DNA from 3 places in the Bacillus sp. T-10(2022) genome. Region 3 is predicted to be linked to each of the others. Evidence: riboswitches for the same ligand, from Rfam matches in the RefSeq annotation. Region 3 holds a riboswitch; each other region holds the start of a gene.
The links. A riboswitch is a leader RNA that binds a small molecule or an ion and turns the genes downstream of it on or off. The one in region 3 is predicted to bind S-adenosylmethionine.

Region 1 (6,034 bases), 1.9 Mb from region 3:
GTGCTAAGGGACATTTCCTTTTCCGCTAAACAAGGCGAAACGGTCGCTTTAGTTGGCCACACCGGGTCAGGAAAAAGTTCCATAATGAATTTATTGTTCCGCTTTTATGACAGCAGTGAAGGCCAAATTAAAATCGATGGCAGAAATATATTGGATATCCCCCATCAAACGCTTAGGGAGCATATGGGAATCGTCCTTCAGGATCCCTATTTATTCACTGGCACCATCGCCTCCAATATCAGTCTGAATCATAAAGGCATCACAAGGGAAATGGTTGAAAAAGCATTAAGAGATGTCGGGGGGGACAAAGTGCTGAAGCATCTTCCTTTAGGGCTTGACGAACCCGTAATCGAAAAAGGCGGAACGCTGTCTTCCGGACAGCGGCAGCTAATCTCTTTTGCACGTGCTCTTGCATTCAATCCGGCCATATTGATTTTGGATGAAGCGACAGCAAGCATCGACACCGAAACCGAGGCAATTATCCAGGAGGGAATGGAAGTGCTGAAAAAAGGGAGAACGACCTTCATCATTGCACATAGACTTTCCACGATAAAAAATGCCGACCAAATTCTTGTACTGGATAAAGGGCGGATTGCAGAACTTGGTACACATGAGGAATTAATGGAACTAAAAGGGAAGTACTATCAAATGTATGAACTGCAGGCTGGTCCGCATAAAGGCATGGCTGGCTGACACAATTGAATAAGGGTGGTTCATCAAGATTAAACTATAAATAGGGTGCCGACTATTGGTACCCCCAAGCATAATGATTGATAATAGTAATCATTACGTTTAAGATATACCTATACTGACGATGAGGTGATAAAAGTGAAACAAGAAATTCATCCCGATTATCAACAAGTGGTATTCATGGATACCAACAGTGGGTATAAATTTTTGACAGGTTCCACTAAGACTTCCAATGAAACGATCGTTTGGGAAGACGGGCAAACGTATCCATTATTAAAAGTGGAAATCAGCTCGGATACGCACCCTTTTTTTACTGGAAAGCAGAAGTTTGCTGAAAAAGGCGGACGGGTGGATCGCTTCCTGGATAAATATAATATGAAGAAATGAGAGTCAGGCCATCGGGAAATCGATGGCCTTTTTTTATGACTGGGTAGAAAAAGAGTTAATGATGAAAGGAAAAAGGGTGCCCATAAAATATGAGGCACCCATCTTTTAATCATTTTGCAGCAATTGCTTCCCCTTTGGCAATATTGACGAGGGCCGCATCGAAGTCCTTGATTATATCGTCCGGATTTTCAAGTCCGACAGAGAGGCGGAGCAAGCTGTTCGTGATGCCTCGCTTTTCCCTTTCATCAGCAGGCATGGCAGCATGGGACATTTTGGCCGGGTAGGATAATATGGATTCGACCGCTCCCAGGCTTACCGCAAAAACAGGGAGCTCGACAGTGTTCACGAAGGAACGGAAGATTTCCTCACTTTCCAATTCAAATGACAGGACCGCACCTGCTCCAAGTGACTGGCCTTTCTGGATGGCGTGCTGTGGATGATCGGCTAGGCCGGGATAATACACTTTTTTCACCAAGGGCTGCTCCTTTAAATAGGCTGCAATCTTTTCTGCCCCTTTTTGTGAATGTTCCATTCTAACTGACAAGGTTTTCAAACCTCTCATTACAAGCCAGGCATCCTGTACACCAAGGACCGCTCCAAAGGAGTTTTGGAGCGAACCGAGTCTTGCCGCCAATTCCGGATCTTTCACGACCGCAAGCCCAGCTACCACATCACTATGTCCGGATAAAAACTTCGTCGCGCTATGAAGGACAACATCAGCGCCCAGATTCAGCGGTTTTTGCAATGCCGGCGTCAAGAATGTGTTATCAACAAAACTTAAGGCACCGGCTTTTTTTGCGATATCACATACAGCTTGAATATCGGTCACTTTAAGTAACGGATTTGAAGGCGTTTCGATGTATATGGCCTTGGTATTTGGCTGAACGGCCGCTTTGACGCTTTCAAGGTCCGTCATGTCAACGAAGGTATGCTCAATATTGAAACGGGTCAATACGCTAGTGACCATCCTGAACGTTCCGCCATACACATCTTCGGAAATGACGATATGGTCTCCGGCAGACAATAGCAGGAAGGCTGTTGAAATGGCAGCCATACCTGATGAAAAGGCAAAGCCGTGAGTGCCTTCCTCAAGATCGGCAATGATATCTTCAAGTGCTTCGCGAGTTGGGTTCCCGCTTCTGCTGTAGTCATATTTGCCGAATTGATTGATATCGGATTGATGGAAAGTCGATGCATGCTGAATGGGGACGCTCACACCGCCAGTTGCCGGATCGAATTTATGTTGATTATGAAGTAATTTCGTTTCAAAGCTAAAATCATGACCTGTCATCGTAGTGCCTCCCTTTTTACATGTGCGAATGCTTGCTGCAGGTCACCAATCAAATCATCGCTATCCTCGATGCCAACGGAGAAGCGGAGCAGGCGATTACAAACCCCATTTGCCGTTCTGACCTCAAGCGGTATATCGGCATGTGTTTGTGTGGCAGGATAGGTGATGAAGCTTTCAACCCCTCCAAGGCTTTCTGCAAAGGAAATTAATGAGAGCGATTGTAAAAATGGGTTAACAGCCGCTTCATCAATGATGCGGAAAGAAATCATGCCGCCTCTGCCGGGATACAATACATCCGTGACACAATCATGCTCCGATAAGTAATCTACAAGTATTTTGGCATTCTTTTCATGACGCTCCATCCGCAATGCCAGGGTTTTCATTCCGCGCATCAACAGCCAAGAATCAAATGGGCTCAAGACAGCTCCAGTACCATTATGATGGAAGGCAAGTGCATCACATAATTCAGCGCCGCTAGCCACGATCAGTCCGGCGAGCACATCATTATGACCACCGAGATACTTGGTTGCACTGTGAATCACAATATCCGCTCCAAGCAGGATGGGTTGTTGAATAAGAGGCGTGTAAAAAGTGTTATCAACGATTAACAATAAATTATATCGTTTGGCCAATGCGGCAACGGCGCTAATGTCCGTTTGCTGCATAAGGGGGTTAGTGGGAGTTTCGATGAAGATGGCTTTCGTGTGAGGAGTGATGGCTTTTTCGATATCCTCCAAACAACAAGTGTTTACATAGTCACACTGCAATCCCCATTTTTTAAAACCTTGTTCTAACAGACGATATGTACCGCCATAAAGATCTTCGCTGACAATCCATGCATCCCCGGATTTAAAAAGGGCGAGAATGGTTGAGATGGCGGCCATTCCTGAACTGCAGGCATAACCTTGGTCTCCTTTTTCCAGATCGGCGATGGATCGCTCCAATAGCTGGCGTGTAGGGTTACCTGTCCTTGTGTAGTCGAATCCCGTCGATTGGCCAATTCCTTCGTGACGAAAGGCTGTTGAAAAGTATACCGGCGGATTGACTGTTCCTGTCGCCGTTTCGCTGCGATTTCCTAATTGAGCAAGATATGTTTCAGTTTTATACATGGTTTTCACTGCTCCTTTGAGTTATATAAAATAAAAAAAAGTCTTCTTTAAGAAGAAGACTTTGATTAAGTAAGGATGAGTCATTCTTCTTATCTTCCAAGTTCACAAACTTGTGGAATTAGCACCTTTTCATTGGTTTGAAACAAATGAAGGTTGCTGAGGTGTCATCGGGCCATTCCCTCTACCTCTCTCGATAAGAGTTTAGATTATTCAATTTCTTTTGAATTTACTATATATACAAAATACTGTCAAGGACATTTTGGTAGTGATGATGCTTTGATGTTCATGGCCAGGTCAATCGAAGCCTAGCGGTGCCTACACTTTATGTATTAAAAAAGAATATCCGAATTTTCATATAAACATGAAGGGAACATGGATTTTTCAGAAAAAATGGAAAGGGTCAGCGGGATATTTTTGCTTTAAAATAATAAAGTTTGTACAATGTATGGAGAGAAAGAATAATCCGACATTATTCATTTCATATGCAAAAGGTCTTCAATGAATAGTGCAAACATAGGAGGAGAACACATGGAATACAGAATCGAACGAGATACGATGGGTGAAGTGAAAGTTCCTGCTGATAAATATTGGGGAGCACAAACTGAGAGAAGCCGTAACAATTTCAAAATCGGTAACGAAAAAATGCCGATTGAATTAGTTCGTGCATTTGCATACGTTAAACAAGCTGCGGCAAAGGTGAACCATGATCTTGGTGATCTTTCCGAAGTTAAAAAGAATGCCATCGTCAAGATTTGCGGCGAAATCCTTGAAGGTACACTTGAAGAACATTTCCCTCTTGTAGTTTGGCAAACTGGAAGCGGCACGCAAAGTAATATGAACGTGAATGAAGTGGTCGCTAACAAAGGGAATGAATGGTTAAAAGAAAATGGTGAATCGGAAACCCTTCACCCGAATGATGATGTAAACAAGGCTCAAAGCTCAAATGATACGTTCCCGACCGCCATGCATATTGCAGCCTTTATGGAAGTCGCTGAAAAATTGGTTCCTGCCATCAAAGCCCTTCGTGATACATTCGATACAAAAGAAAAAGAATTTTGGGATGTCGTGAAAATCGGCCGGACACATCTTCAAGATGCTACACCATTAACATTAGGACAAGAAATTTCCGGTTGGAAAGCGATGCTCGATAAAGATTTGGCAATGATTGAGGAAAGCAGCCAAAAATTATTGAACCTTGCTCTAGGCGGAACGGCTGTAGGAACCGGAATCAATACAAAGAAAGAATTCCCGGGACTTTCTGCCAAACAAATTGCCGCGGATACAGGATATCCTTTTGTCACATCTGATAATAAGTTCCATGCATTGACTAGCCATAACGAAATCGTCTACGCACACGGTGCTTTGAAAGCATTGGCGGCGGATTTAATGAAAATTGCGAACGATGTCAGATGGCTGGCAAGTGGTCCAAGAAGCGGAATCGGCGAAATAGCCATTCCGGAAAACGAGCCGGGCAGCTCCATCATGCCTGGTAAAGTCAATCCAACACAAAGTGAAGCGCTTACCATGATTGCAACACAAATCGTGGGTAACGATGCTACAATTGGCTTTGCAGCAAGCCAAGGCAACTTTGAATTGAATGTATTCAAACCAGTCATCATCTATAACTTCCTGCAAACGGTCAAGTTATTGACGGAAGGCATTCATTCATTCAACGACAATTGTGCGGTGGGCATCACTGCAAATGGAGATAAAATCAAAGAAAATGTAGAACGTTCCCTTATGTTGGTAACAGCATTGAACCCGCATATCGGTTATGAAAAAGCAGCCAAGATCGCCAAAACGGCATTCAAGGACAACTCTACTTTAAAAGAAGCGGCGTTGAAATTGGAGTTCCTGACGGAAGATGAATTCAAAGCATGGGTCGATCCTGCTAACATGGTTAATAAATAATTGCATAGAAGTGCCCTCCCACTGGTATTAGGGAGGGTGTTTCCATGTGTTAAAATAATGGAATCGACAAATACTGAAATCATAAGTATTGGGAACAGGAGGAAAAACAATGTCTATATGCCCGCTTTGCAACGGTTTGAGAAAAATTCATGTGAAATGCCCGGAATGCGGCAGTGATCTTGAGGATAAAGGGAAATTCATGGACTACGCTGATGATTATAGTGCTTATATGGATATCGACATACTTAAAGAAAACGACGGATACCCTCAATCCCTTCAAAAAGGCCAATGCCCGCATCTCATGAAATGCCCTGAATGCGGACATGATGAAGTGGTATTGGTTCAGGAATGATTCTATCGTTTTATTTGAATAAACGTAAAAAGACCCAATATGAATGGGTCTTTTTATGTTTAATTGGCAGATAACTTCATGCTTTCCTGCATCTGTTCATCTTCTTCAACTAAAATGCGATGTTCAGTTCCTTTATCAAAAAAGTGTGCTTTATTCATGTCGAGGGCAAGTTCGATCTTTTCCCCTGCCTGAATAATATTCTTGGCATCGACCCGTGCTACGAAGTCCTGCCCCTCTAATGAGGAGTAGAGCATGATCTCCGCGCCCATGAGTTCGGCTACATCAATTTGGGTC
Region 2 (6,034 bases), 2.0 Mb from region 3:
GAATTCCATTTTTTTGTCCATTTGACGGATGAATTTCATCAATGAAATTTCATCGCCTTCTTCACGGCGTGCGTTAATGGAAGAACGTAAGAAGTCTGCGTTTGTAACACCGCTGATTTCACTTGGATATTGCATAGCTAGGAATAGACCGACACGAGCGCGCTCGTCTACTTCCATCTCCAAAACATCTTCACCATCGAATGTGATGCTTCCGCTAGTTACCTCATATTTAGGGTGACCCATGATTGCTGATGATAAAGTGGATTTACCAGTTCCATTTGGTCCCATGATCGCATGGATTTCTCCACCTTTAACTTCAAGGTTTACCCCTTTTAAAATCTCTTTGCCTTCAATTGATACGTGAAGATCTTTAACCGTTAATGTAGAAGCTGACATAATAATACCTCCGTGAACTAATTCCAATTTTATTACCAGAAAGTAAAGATTACTTTCATTACTATAATTTACGTAAAAGCATTCTCACTTTATTCTCATTCCAATTTTATAACAAATCCAATTTGGAATCAACTAAATAGATAGGGGTTTCCACTTCGGCCATGTTAAAAACCTGTCCTATTCTTACAATACTAACAGATATAGCCTGTTTACTGCATATTCATACTTATTTTAGCTTTTGTTAAAATTATCTTATTATTCGGCAAATCTTCGTCCTTATTAATATATGTTCAAAGAATTTGATTGCAAGGTAAGAACGTTCCGCTTTAAAAAGAAAAAAATCGGACTGTCAGGTATTATGTAAGTATATCCAATAAGGAAACCCTTATTTTATGGACCACTTTCCATTTTACCTCTACAGGCCGATCTTTTAAAGAACTCTTTTATATGCTTAGCCGTGAATTTTGCGTTGAAGGTCCTGGACCATTTTGTTGCACTTTACATGTTCCCTATCCCGTTCTTTCTCAACCTCGATACGAAGGTCTAAGTTTCTACTGTACTCACTGTAGCCAATCCCATGTGAAGACTGCATCGCCTTTTCCATTTCGCTTGTTACATTTAAATCCAGAGTATTGATAGTGAACCATCCTTTCAAATTTGTGTATCATTTTTTTACCTTCATTATCTCTATACCCTTTCCTTTCCTGATTAAACATGAAAGGAATTAAATTAAGCCGCAGACTGAAACAAACTGGATCATCAATGAGTTTGTCTACAGTTTTTTAGGTTTTTAGGTTTTCAAAATTTGAACGTTACTTTCCACTTCAGGTACTCGCTTTCCGCGGGCGGTCCGGAAGCCTCCTCGGCGCTTTTGCGCCTGCGGGGTCTCCCCTGACTCGCTTTTCCCGCAGGAGTCTCATACCTTCCGTTCCAATCCACTAAGACTAAACAATCAGATAGAATCACTTTCACCTAAGGTTTCCAAAATGAAGTGCCTCACTTCTCTAAGTCCGGAAAAAATTATGAGCGACGCATTATGTAAAAGCTAAACGAACAAACCAGCTTGCTTATTCATTTATGCGGCAGCAGACCGTAACGATAGTAACACCCGGAAATACTCATGATACTCGTATTAAGAGCCTCTGATTGAACATGTGATTAAGAAAGTTAGAAAACCTGTAGCTGTTGACGCAGATTCCGCAACCATGGCTATGTGTAATATGAGCGTTTTGGTTGTTATCTCTGCCTATCGGCACTCAACAACAAATATAGAAGGCTATCGTGAGTACAAATCGCTTTAACTGCTTCAAATCCAATAAAAATCAAAAAGGTTTCGGAATGAGACCATTCCGAAACCTTTTTGTTTACAAACTGCGGTCTGAATTAAATCAGGTCGCCCATTCTTGAATTATTTATCCGCCGGTACAACTGCACCTTTGTATTCTTCAAGAATGAAATCTTGAATTTCTTTAGAATGCAATACTTCTACAAGCGCTTTGATTGCTTCTTTATTTTCGTCACCTTTGTTTACGGCAATGACATTCACATATGGTGATTCCGAATCTTCAATCGCAATCGAATCTTCAAGCGGATTCAAACCGGCGTCAATCGCATAGTTGGAGTTGATCAAGACTGCATCGCCTTCGCCACTCTCATAAATTTTAGGAAGCAGGGCCGCTTCATAATCGGCATCGAATTTAAGGTTTTTCTTATTTTCAACGATGTCTTTCGTTGTAGCCGTCGTTTTATCGATCCCTTCTTTCAAAGTGATCAGGCCATTCTTTTCCAAAAGGGATAAAGCGCGTCCATGATCAGCGACAGAGCTGCTCATAATGATTGTTGCGCCTTCCGGAAGTTTATCAATGCTTTTATATTTTTGTGAATATAGGGCAATCGGCTCGATATGGATTCCGCCAGCATTAACGAAGTCATATCCATTTTCTTTAATTTGCCCCTCTAAATATGGAATGTGTTGAAAGTAGTTAGCATCCAATTCCTTATCATTCAACGCCTTATTCGGTAAAACATAGTCCTGGAATGTTTCGATTTCCAATTCGATTCCTTTTTCTTTAAGAAGCGGCTTGGCTTCCTCAAGGATTTCAGCATGAGGAACATTGGATGCCCCTACAACTATTTTCTTCGATTCTTTTTCCGTATCACTGCCGCTTTTATCCTTTTCACTTCCACAAGCAGCCAAAGCGATAGATAACACTAAAATTAATGCAAATCCTAAAAACTTTTTCATCCTTTTCATCTCCCTTTATCTTTTGTCCAATTTAGATGTAATCACATCTCCAATAATTTGAATTATGAAGACGATAATTAGAATAACGATCGTCGCTACAAGCGTAACGTCATTTTGATTTCTTTGATAGCCGTCCAAATAGGCCAGATTACCAAGCCCGCCTGCGCCGATGACCCCGGCCATTGCGGTATATCCAACCAATGCAATCGATGTTACCGTAATCCCGGAAATAAGGGCAGGCATCGACTCTGGAAGAAGGACCTTCCAAATGATCGTGCTCGTTTTTGCCCCCATCGATTTAGCGGCTTCAATTACACCTTTATCGATTTCACGAAGGCCGATTTCAACCATACGCGCATAAAATGGTGCCGCACCGATAATAAGTGCCGGCAGTGCAGCGTTCTCTCCGATCATGGAACCGACAAGCGCTTTAGTGAAAGGAATGAGCAGCACGATCAAAATAAGAAATGGAATGGAACGGAATATATTGACGACAGCACTCATGACCCCGTTGACTGCCCGGTTTTCCCACATATTACCCTTCCCCGTCAGGAACAGGATCAATCCTAATATTATGCCTATAAAAAAGGTTGCCACTACAGAGACGCTTGTCATGTAAAGCGTTTCCCTCGTAGCTTCAATAATGTCTTCCCAATCAACATTCGGCAATAATTCTTCAAGCATGAGTAATCACCTCCACGCCTACCTGCTGTGCTTTAATGAATTCTATTGCGCGGAGCATTTCATCCTCTTTGCCATCAAGATGGATAAACAATGTTCCATATGAACCGCTTCTTGTTTGGGATATCTTACCTTGAACGATATTGACATCCAACTCGAAGTTACGTACAAGCTTGGTGATCAATGGGCTTTCTGCATGATCACCTACAAAGGTCAATTGAATCACTTTGCCTGCAGGATAGCGCTCGAGCAAATGGTCCATCGTTTCTTTCGTTTCTTCCGGTTCCGTTACCTGTTGCACGAAACGCTTCGTCATTTGTTCTTTAGGATTCTTGAAAACATCCAGGACAGGACCCTGTTCAACAACCTGCCCGCTTTCCATCACGGCGACGCGATGGCAGATTTTACGTATTACATGCATTTCATGTGTTATCAAGACGATCGTCAATCCCAGGCGCTGATTGATGTCAACAAGCAATTCGAGTATGGAGTCGGTAGTCTGCGGATCCAAGGCAGAAGTCGCTTCATCACACAGCAGCACTTTAGGGTCATTTGCCAGAGCCCTAGCTATTCCCACCCTTTGCTTTTGCCCTCCGCTTAATTGTGAAGGATAGGCCTTTTCCCTGCCTTCCAGTCCGACTAACTTGATCAATTCGTTCACACGCTTGGTTCGTTCAGGTTTAGAAACTCCTGCAATTTCCAATGGGAAAGATATATTCTCCTGAACGGTCCTTGACCATAATAGATTGAAATGTTGGAAAATCATGCTGATTTCTTGACGGGCCTTACGGAGCTGAGCGCCTTTAATTTTTGAAATTTCCTTCTCAGCCACCACAACGGATCCCTCTGTAGGTGTTTCCAACCCATTGAGCATTCTGATCAAAGTACTTTTCCCCGCTCCACTGTAACCGATAATACCGAAAATCTCGCCTTTATTTATTTCAACATTCACATTATTTACAGCCTTGATCGTCTCACTGTTTCCTTTTCCTGTTCGGAACAGCTTACTGACTTTCGTCAATGTAATCATTAATCCTCACCTCTTTTATCCAATAAAACCTATGAACTTAGTTGATTTCTCTACATTATTAGTCTGTTTCTCATATCATGCAAAGGGTTTCCCCCATTAAAATAGAAAAAACCTTTCTGCATGAGCAGAAAGGCAGGTGAAGAAACAGGCCTTCCTCTCATCTTCCAAAGTGATTAAACTTTGTGTGAATTGGCACCTTTCCAAGGAAATCTCCTTGTCGGTTGCCGGGTTTCATCGGGCACATCCCTCCACCTCTCTTGATAAGAGCTAATATATAGAATATTTGTACATCATTAAGTTCTTTAGTATGGTGAAATTTTATCATAGATAAAAAAGGAGCGCAATGTATATTATTTCTAGTACACAGAAACTTTACTTAAACCGTTTTGGATGTCAAGGAGACGATATTCGTCGCTTTTTCAATTGCCTGCTCCAAATCTTCTATTAAATCGTCTACATTTTCAATCCCAATGGATAAACGGACTTGATCAGCACTCACACCCGCTTTCGCAAGACCCGCCTCATTCAATTGTTGATGGGTCGTACTTGCTGGATGGATGATCAAGCTCTTCGCATCCCCCACATTCGCTACATGGGACCATAATTCCACCGAATTGATAAGCTTTGCGCCAGCTTCGCGATTACCTTGTATTCCAAAAGTCACGACAGATCCAGCTCCCTTAGGCAAATATTTATCCGCAAGGGCTTTATCGGGATGATCCTCATCACCAGGATGTGAAACCCAAGTCACGGCAGGGTGGTTTTTTAAATATTTAATGACAGACTTGGTGTTTGACAGATGCTCTTTCATCCTTACATGCAGTGTTTCAAGCCCAAGCGTAAACTGGAATGCACTTTGGGCACTTAGCGCAGGGCCTAAATCACGAAGTAACTGCACTCGGGCTTTCGTTATGAATGCAGCAGGTCCAACTGCCTCGGCGTATACCAGATTGTCGTAGCTTGGGTCAGGCTCCGTGAAGCCAGGATAATTTGGCGAGTTCCAATCGAATTTCCCTCCATCCACGATGACACCGCCCAGCGTGGTTCCATTTCCCAGAAGCCATTTTGTAGCGGAATGGATGACAATATCCGCTCCAAAATCAATTGGTCTGCATAGATATGGTGTCGCGAAGGTATTATCAATGATCAAAGGTATTCCGGCATCATGGGCGATTTTCGCTACCGCTTCAATATCAAGCACCCTCAAACTTGGATTTCCGATCGTTTCAGCAAAAATGGCTTTAGTTCTTGGCGTTATCGCCCTTTTGAAATTTTCAGGGTCATCGGGAGAAACGAACTTCACTTTGATCCCATATTTAGGAAGAGTATTTTCAAAAAGGTTATACGTACCGCCATATAATGTAGAGGCTGAAACAATCTCATCTCCAGCAGCGGCAATATTCAGGATTGAAAGTGAAATGGCCGCCATTCCGCTTGCTGTTGCCAATCCGCCGATACCGCCTTCCAATAATGCCATTCTTTCCTCAAAAACGCTGACCGTGGGATTATGAAGTCGTGAATATATATAACCATTCTCCTTTAGACCAAATAAATTCGCTGCATGGTCGGTGTCTTTGAACAAGTATGCATTGCTTTGGTAGATAGGAACTGCACGGGCACCTGTTTCATCAGCTTGCAGACCGCCATGAACACTCAATGTTTCGAAACGCAACTTTTTCTCT
Region 3 (6,034 bases):
TTCTAGGTCGGGTAGATCATCCAGCTAAAGATATTACCACAGAGTCACCTCAAGTCATGGAATTAACGGATTTACCAAATATGGAGCTAGCCGTTGATGGAATCTCTCTTTCTGAAGAGGAGACGATTCAATTTATCGCTTTTATTAGAGCAAAACGAGAAGTGGAAATAAATCGCGATAAACAAAATGAAACATAGAAGAAATTGCGCTTAAGACTTAAATTTGGGGAACGAACCGTACTTCATCAGGTTCTTATAATATTCACGATGTACCTGGCATGTTTATTTAAAACTGTAAAATACCACGGCTTTCATCATTTAGGATAAGCCGGTTCTGATTAATTAAGATCGCCCTTTTTAGACATTACCCTTAATTTTTTCTGGTTGACAATGCAGATTATACTTACTAATCCGTCTTAGTGACTTAAGACTAATGAAGCCCTGAGCTGAGAAATTTAAGTTTTATTATTTATATAGAAGAAAGTCGGCTTATTATTTAGCATACTTCCTTTTCCAACAAGGTATGTATTAGTAATGAAAGAAAAAACCATAGCAAAAGCTCATGGTTTTCCCCCGTATATACATGAAATATCAATATATTAAGGCATCTCGTCTTCTTTTTCCCGATTTTTAAAAGCTTCATGTGTGACAATATCCTCGATTTGTTCATACTGCCGGCTGTGTTCCTTCTCTTCGCTAATTCTATTATTAGGTAAATTTCCTGGATGGCCTTTTTCTTTGTGATTAAAATTTTTCCCACGGCTCATACTCATTTCTCTCCTTTCTATTCATTGTTTGTTTAGTTTTCCCAAGCACACAAATATTATGATTTAATTTCTCCTATTACTGTTTTTGCAGCGGTTTCTTTTTCAGCTCAAGAGATAAGATAACTCGAATTTGAATAATGAACTCAAAAAGGAACAGGAACCGTCTGATTATGACGCTTCCTGTTCCTTTTAGTTAGGCTCTATATACTACCTACATACCTTATAACGTTTGATAACAGAACAAGGGCTAGGAGGATACCACCACGGAAGGTCGCCACTTTCTTGAAATGTCTCCGATATGATGTGGAGCCGTTCTGCAGCACCCTCCAATTAAACGCGCCCCTGCATGGTGCCATTCTTCAGATTTCAGGTCGAGCCTGTTACATGATTCTTGACCATGCCATGTTTTAGTTTCTGGATTATATGTTTCACCTGAATTCGGATAAACAATGATTGGTTTATCCGTGTTTGCGCGCAACACCTGGATGGCTTCCGTGATACATGATACTGGCGCACAGTTGATGCCGATTGCTGCAATTTGCTCACTGTCCCCAAACAATCTTGTACACACCTCGAGTGATGTACCGTCACTTATCGCTTTTTCATTTTTCAATGAAAAGGATAGCCAAGCATAAACTTCTGGATAATCCTTCAATAATGAATATAATACTTTTGCTTCTTGCAGGGAAGGAATCGTTTCAAATGCTAAAAGGTCAGCTCCTGCTTCAATCAACGCTGATATCCGTGAGCGATGAAATGCCGTTAAAGTTTCATCCGATACACCATAGTTTCCTATATACTCCGAACCATCTGCAAGATAAGCCCCATAAGGGCCAACAGATGCAGCAACCATTGGCTTAGGCCTAAGCGTTTGATTTTCTTCCTTCCAAAAATCATCTCTTGCTTTTCTTGCGAGTAAAACCGTTTTCCGGATTAGCTCCAAAGCCTCTTTTTCTTGTATTCCGCGGAGGGCGAAACCTTCAACAGTGGCTTGGTAGCTAGCCGTAATCGCACAATCCGTTCCAGCACGAAAATAGTCAGAATGCACTTGATAAATCACTTCTGGATTTTCAAGTAATACACGTGCAGACCAGAGCGGGTCGTCCAAATCACATCCATGCCTCTCTAGCTCTGTAGCTAAAGCTCCGTCCAAAATCATGACTGAATGATCTCGTAAAATAGCGTCAATTGGGTTAGTTTTATTGTTCATGATCTACTCCTCTTTTCTTTATGGTTTTGTGTCAGATAATAACTTCCATAGCAAAACAAAATAAATGGAATGCCACAATAAAGTGCAATTCGTTGTGTAGGATCAAATGCAATTCCTATGCAAGAAGCCAGGCATAGCATAAAAGAAACGATTGGTACGAGTGGATATAATGGCGTTCGATAAGCTAAGTCATTTACTGAATTTCCTTCGTTTATATATCGCCTGCGAAATAGAAATTGTGACATGCTAATACTCATCCAAACTACAACCACGGCTAGTCCAGAAATGGATACAAGCACTATGTAAACAGTATCCGGTGCAATAATACTCGAAAACAGGGCTAAGCAGCTGCCCAACATACTGAAAAGGACTGCATTTAACGGAACTCCCCGTTTTGTCAATTTTGCAAATATTGGGGATATAGTTTCCTTATCTGCAAGTGACCAAAGCATTCTGGATGACGCATACAGTCCTGAGTTTGCAGCAGACAAAATCGCAGTTAATATAACAAAGTTCATAATATCCGCTGCATATGGCACACCAATTCGTTCAAGAACTGCCACAAAGGGGCTTTCTAATACGCTTGCATCCGAAATAGGCAATAATGCGGATAATACAACGATGGTTCCTATAAAAAAGATAATCAATCTCCATAATGTCATACGGATTGCCTTTGGTATCGTTTTTTCTGGATTCACAGTTTCTCCAGCTGCAATTCCGATTAATTCAGTTCCAGAGAATGCGAAATTCACCGCAAGCATCGTCATTAGAATGGCAAAAGCACCATTCGGAAATAAACCTTCACTTGTAAAATTGGAGAATAACGGAGCGGATTGTGAATGAATTATTGGAATAAAACCTAGCATTGCCGCTGCTCCCAAAATAATAAAAATTACAATGGCAAATACCTTAATAGACGCAAACCAGAATTCGGATTCAGCGAAAAATTTAACGGTCCACGCGTTTAATGCCAAGACCAATATGGCAAATAGTGCACTCCATATCCAGACATTGATTGATGGAAACCATCTCTGCATCAACAATCCTGCAGCCGTGAATTCCGAACCTAGTGCAACAGTCCAAGTTAGCCAATACAACCAGGCTACTGTATACCCTGTCCCAGGACCTATGTATTTAGCTGAGTAGCTATGAAACGCACCTGTCTCGGGCATATGTACTGCCAGTTCACCCAGACATAGCATGACTAGATAAACCACTAATGCCCCAATCAGATACGAAAGGATGGTGCCGAATGGGCCAGCCTGTTGAATCGTATAACCCGAACTTAAGAATAAACCTGTTCCAATCACCCCGCCAAGCGATAGCATTATTATATGCCGTGCCTGCATTTTCCTTTGAAAATCATGATTCCTTTTGTTCTCCATTCTTACTCTCCTTTATCTTGCATCCAGAAAAAACGAAAACGCACTCTAAAAAAGAGTGCGTTACTGACAAATAAACACGTACGGTCTTATCTATCAAGGTTTCACCCCCTGGAATTAGCACAGTGTCATTGCAGACCTGTTGCTGAGGTTTCATAGGGCCAGTCCCTCCACCTCTCTGGATAAGAAATTATTTTTTTATAACTTTATCAATCTATGCAAAAATTGTCAAGTTTTGTTTCGGTTTGTAAAGACTTCCTTTAAAATCCAAACGATCATCGCAACTTTGGCATAGATATGAACTTGTTTTTGGAACAGTCGCTTACAGTATTAGAATTGCAGATAATGCTAACCGGGAATAATTTTAAAAAAATGACGACACCTTAAAAGATGACGCCATTTTTTCTTTCTTATTCCTTAAGGTCGTTGTATTTCAATTAATTCCCCTAGTTTTGTATAAGTATGACCCGCTAATCTTGCTACAGGTTTTAGCCCATTCTGGTCAATCCGGCCATTATGGTAAATCTCCTGCTCTATATGATAGCAGACTATTTTCCCTATCAATAAATCACAACCAGGTTTATTCTTGGAACCTGCCAATGGTATCGCATGCTCCAATGTGCATTCAAAGCGTACCTTCGCTTCTTGCAATCCTGGTACCGACACCTTCTCACTAACAGCCTGAGTGAAATTGGTAAGACCCAATTCACTTTCGTCAGACGGGAGTTCCTTGGCCGTTCGATTTGCATCAGCAACATTATCTTCATCAGTGATATGAACAACGAATTCACCTGTTTGAATTGCATTTCGGGCAGTGTCCTTCGAAACTCCTTCTTTCCGTTGAACAGAAATGGAAATCATAGGAGGATTGGAACTGACTATGTTAAAAAAACTGAACGGAGCTATATTGATTGTACCGGTTTCGGATTGTGTCGTAACCAGGGCTATTGGTCTCGGTATGATGCTTCCAGTCAAAAACTTATAATTTTCCCGTTCAGTAAGACTTTCAGGATTAACTGAAATCATCTTCATCCCTCCCATTCTTATAAAAAGTTCTTTTGAAACCATGAACTTGCTGCATCAACCTCTGAACGTGTTAACTGATGACCGTAATTTTCCCAGTGAACATCCACCGCAGCACCAGCTTGCAGTAAAATTTGATTAAGTTCATCAGTTTCTGCTGCCGGGCAAATCGGATCGTTTTTACCTGCAGCAATGAATACAGGTATATCCGAAAGGGACGGCAAAGCAATCCCGCGTCTAGGCACCATTGGATGATGAAGAATCGCTCCTTTTAATGCCCCTTCAAAATGGAACATCAAACTTGCTGCTATGTTTGCACCATTAGAATAACCTAATGCCACCACTCTGTCACGATCGAAGTCATATTGTCCGGACGCTGATTCCAAGAAGTCATAAAGCTCCTTCGTACGGAAAATCAAATCTTCTTCATCAAAAACTCCTTCAGCCAGCCGGCGGAAATAACGGGGCATTCCGTTTTCAAGTACATTTCCCCGTACGCTGAGTACGGATGATCCCGGTGAAACCATTTCCGATAATGGCAAGAGATCCGTTTCCGTTCCTCCAGTGCCATGTAAAAGCAAAAGCAACGGTGCATCTGGATTACTTCCTTTTTGAAAAATATGCTTCATCATTTATCCTCCTCTAGTACTCTCGGCACTGCCGGCAGTAACGTTTTCTCCATGATCTCCCTTTTTTCTTCAAGCCATGGCGGCAGCATTAATTTACTACCCATCGTTTCCTTCGTTTCATCATGAGCAAAGCCAGGTGGATCTGTGGCAATTTCAAAGAGTATGCCTCCATCTTCCCTGAAATAAATGGCATCGAAGTATTGGCGGTCTGTAAAGGGTGTCACGCCATAGCCATGGTTTGCGATATGCTCCCTCCATTCTTTATGATCTTCATTATCGCTTGCACGCCATGCAAGATGATGAACAGTTCCCACTCCGATTTTCCCATTTGGCAAAACCGTTTTTTTAACATCTACCAAATTTCCGATGTCCGATGTGGATTTGAAGCGGATGAAATCACCCTCTTCCCCCATCTTTTGCAAACCCATCACTTCCTCTAATAGTTCCATCGTTTTGATCGGTTTCGACGTCAATAATACCGCACCGCCGAATCCCTTGATCGCCTTGTCAGCTGGTACACCGCCGAATGACCACTCGCTATTTTTTCCTTCTTTACGCTCAACCAGTTCAAGTTGCAATCCATGTGGATCCTGAAATCCCAGATAATCCTCGCCGAAGCGTGAGATCTTTTCAAAGTCAATATTAAATTTACCCAAGCGCGTTTCCCAGAAGCCCATTGAACCTTCCGGAACGGCATATGTTGTAATCCCCACTTGTCCGGAGCCAATTGTCCCTCGGTATGCCCCAGGCCAAGGAAAGAAAGTGATGATAGTGCCCGGTGAACCTGATTCATCTCCGAAATATAAATGATAGGTGCCTGGATCATCAAAATTAACGGTTTTCTTCACCATACGCATTCCCAGCACTCCAGCATAAAAATCCACATTCTCTTGAGGATTGCCTACAATTGCGGTTATATGATGTATTCCTGCATTTTGCTTTTGCATGCCGATTACTTCCTTTCCCGTTGATTAATTTGTTGATTTTGTATTCAGTGGTTTTAAATTCGATTCAATATCCTTTC

Region 1: it holds a riboswitch for S-adenosylmethionine, as region 3 does, so the genes downstream of both, OSJ91_RS06230 (methionine biosynthesis PLP-dependent protein) here and mmuP (S-methylmethionine permease) in region 3, are expected to answer to the same signal.
Region 2: it holds a riboswitch for S-adenosylmethionine, as region 3 does, so the genes downstream of both, OSJ91_RS25715 (methionine ABC transporter ATP-binding protein) here and mmuP (S-methylmethionine permease) in region 3, are expected to answer to the same signal.

The regions. Positions count from the first base shown of each region.
Region 1 is NZ_CP113518.1:1,280,081-1,286,114, forward strand. It holds gene OSJ91_RS06215 (ABC transporter ATP-binding protein) at 1-693, shown strand, start outside; gene OSJ91_RS06220 (type B 50S ribosomal protein L31) at 829-1,077, shown strand; gene metC (cystathionine beta-lyase) at 1,187-2,368, opposite strand; gene OSJ91_RS06230 (methionine biosynthesis PLP-dependent protein) at 2,365-3,477, opposite strand; SAM riboswitch class I at 3,564-3,677, opposite strand; gene fumC (class II fumarate hydratase) at 4,006-5,388, shown strand; gene OSJ91_RS06240 (hypothetical protein) at 5,498-5,740, shown strand; gene OSJ91_RS06245 (ABC transporter ATP-binding protein) at 5,800-6,034, opposite strand, start outside.
Region 2 is NZ_CP113518.1:5,178,933-5,184,966, forward strand. It holds gene sufC (Fe-S cluster assembly ATPase SufC) at 1-396, opposite strand, end outside; gene OSJ91_RS25700 (YuzK family famiily protein) at 848-1,000, opposite strand; gene OSJ91_RS25705 (MetQ/NlpA family ABC transporter substrate-binding protein) at 1,805-2,641, opposite strand; gene OSJ91_RS25710 (methionine ABC transporter permease) at 2,657-3,325, opposite strand; gene OSJ91_RS25715 (methionine ABC transporter ATP-binding protein) at 3,318-4,352, opposite strand; SAM riboswitch class I at 4,507-4,619, opposite strand; gene OSJ91_RS25720 (O-acetylhomoserine aminocarboxypropyltransferase/cysteine synthase family protein) at 4,729-6,034, opposite strand, start outside.
Region 3 is NZ_CP113518.1:3,147,312-3,153,345, forward strand. It holds gene OSJ91_RS15330 (helix-turn-helix domain-containing protein) at 1-197, shown strand, start outside; gene OSJ91_RS15335 (hypothetical protein) at 599-766, opposite strand; gene mmuM (homocysteine S-methyltransferase) at 1,014-1,976, opposite strand; gene mmuP (S-methylmethionine permease) at 1,973-3,361, opposite strand; SAM riboswitch class I at 3,445-3,547, opposite strand; gene OSJ91_RS15350 (flavin reductase family protein) at 3,776-4,384, opposite strand; gene OSJ91_RS15355 (alpha/beta hydrolase) at 4,402-5,010, opposite strand; gene OSJ91_RS15360 (ring-cleaving dioxygenase) at 5,010-5,957, opposite strand; gene OSJ91_RS15365 (ring-cleaving dioxygenase) at 5,982-6,034, opposite strand, start outside.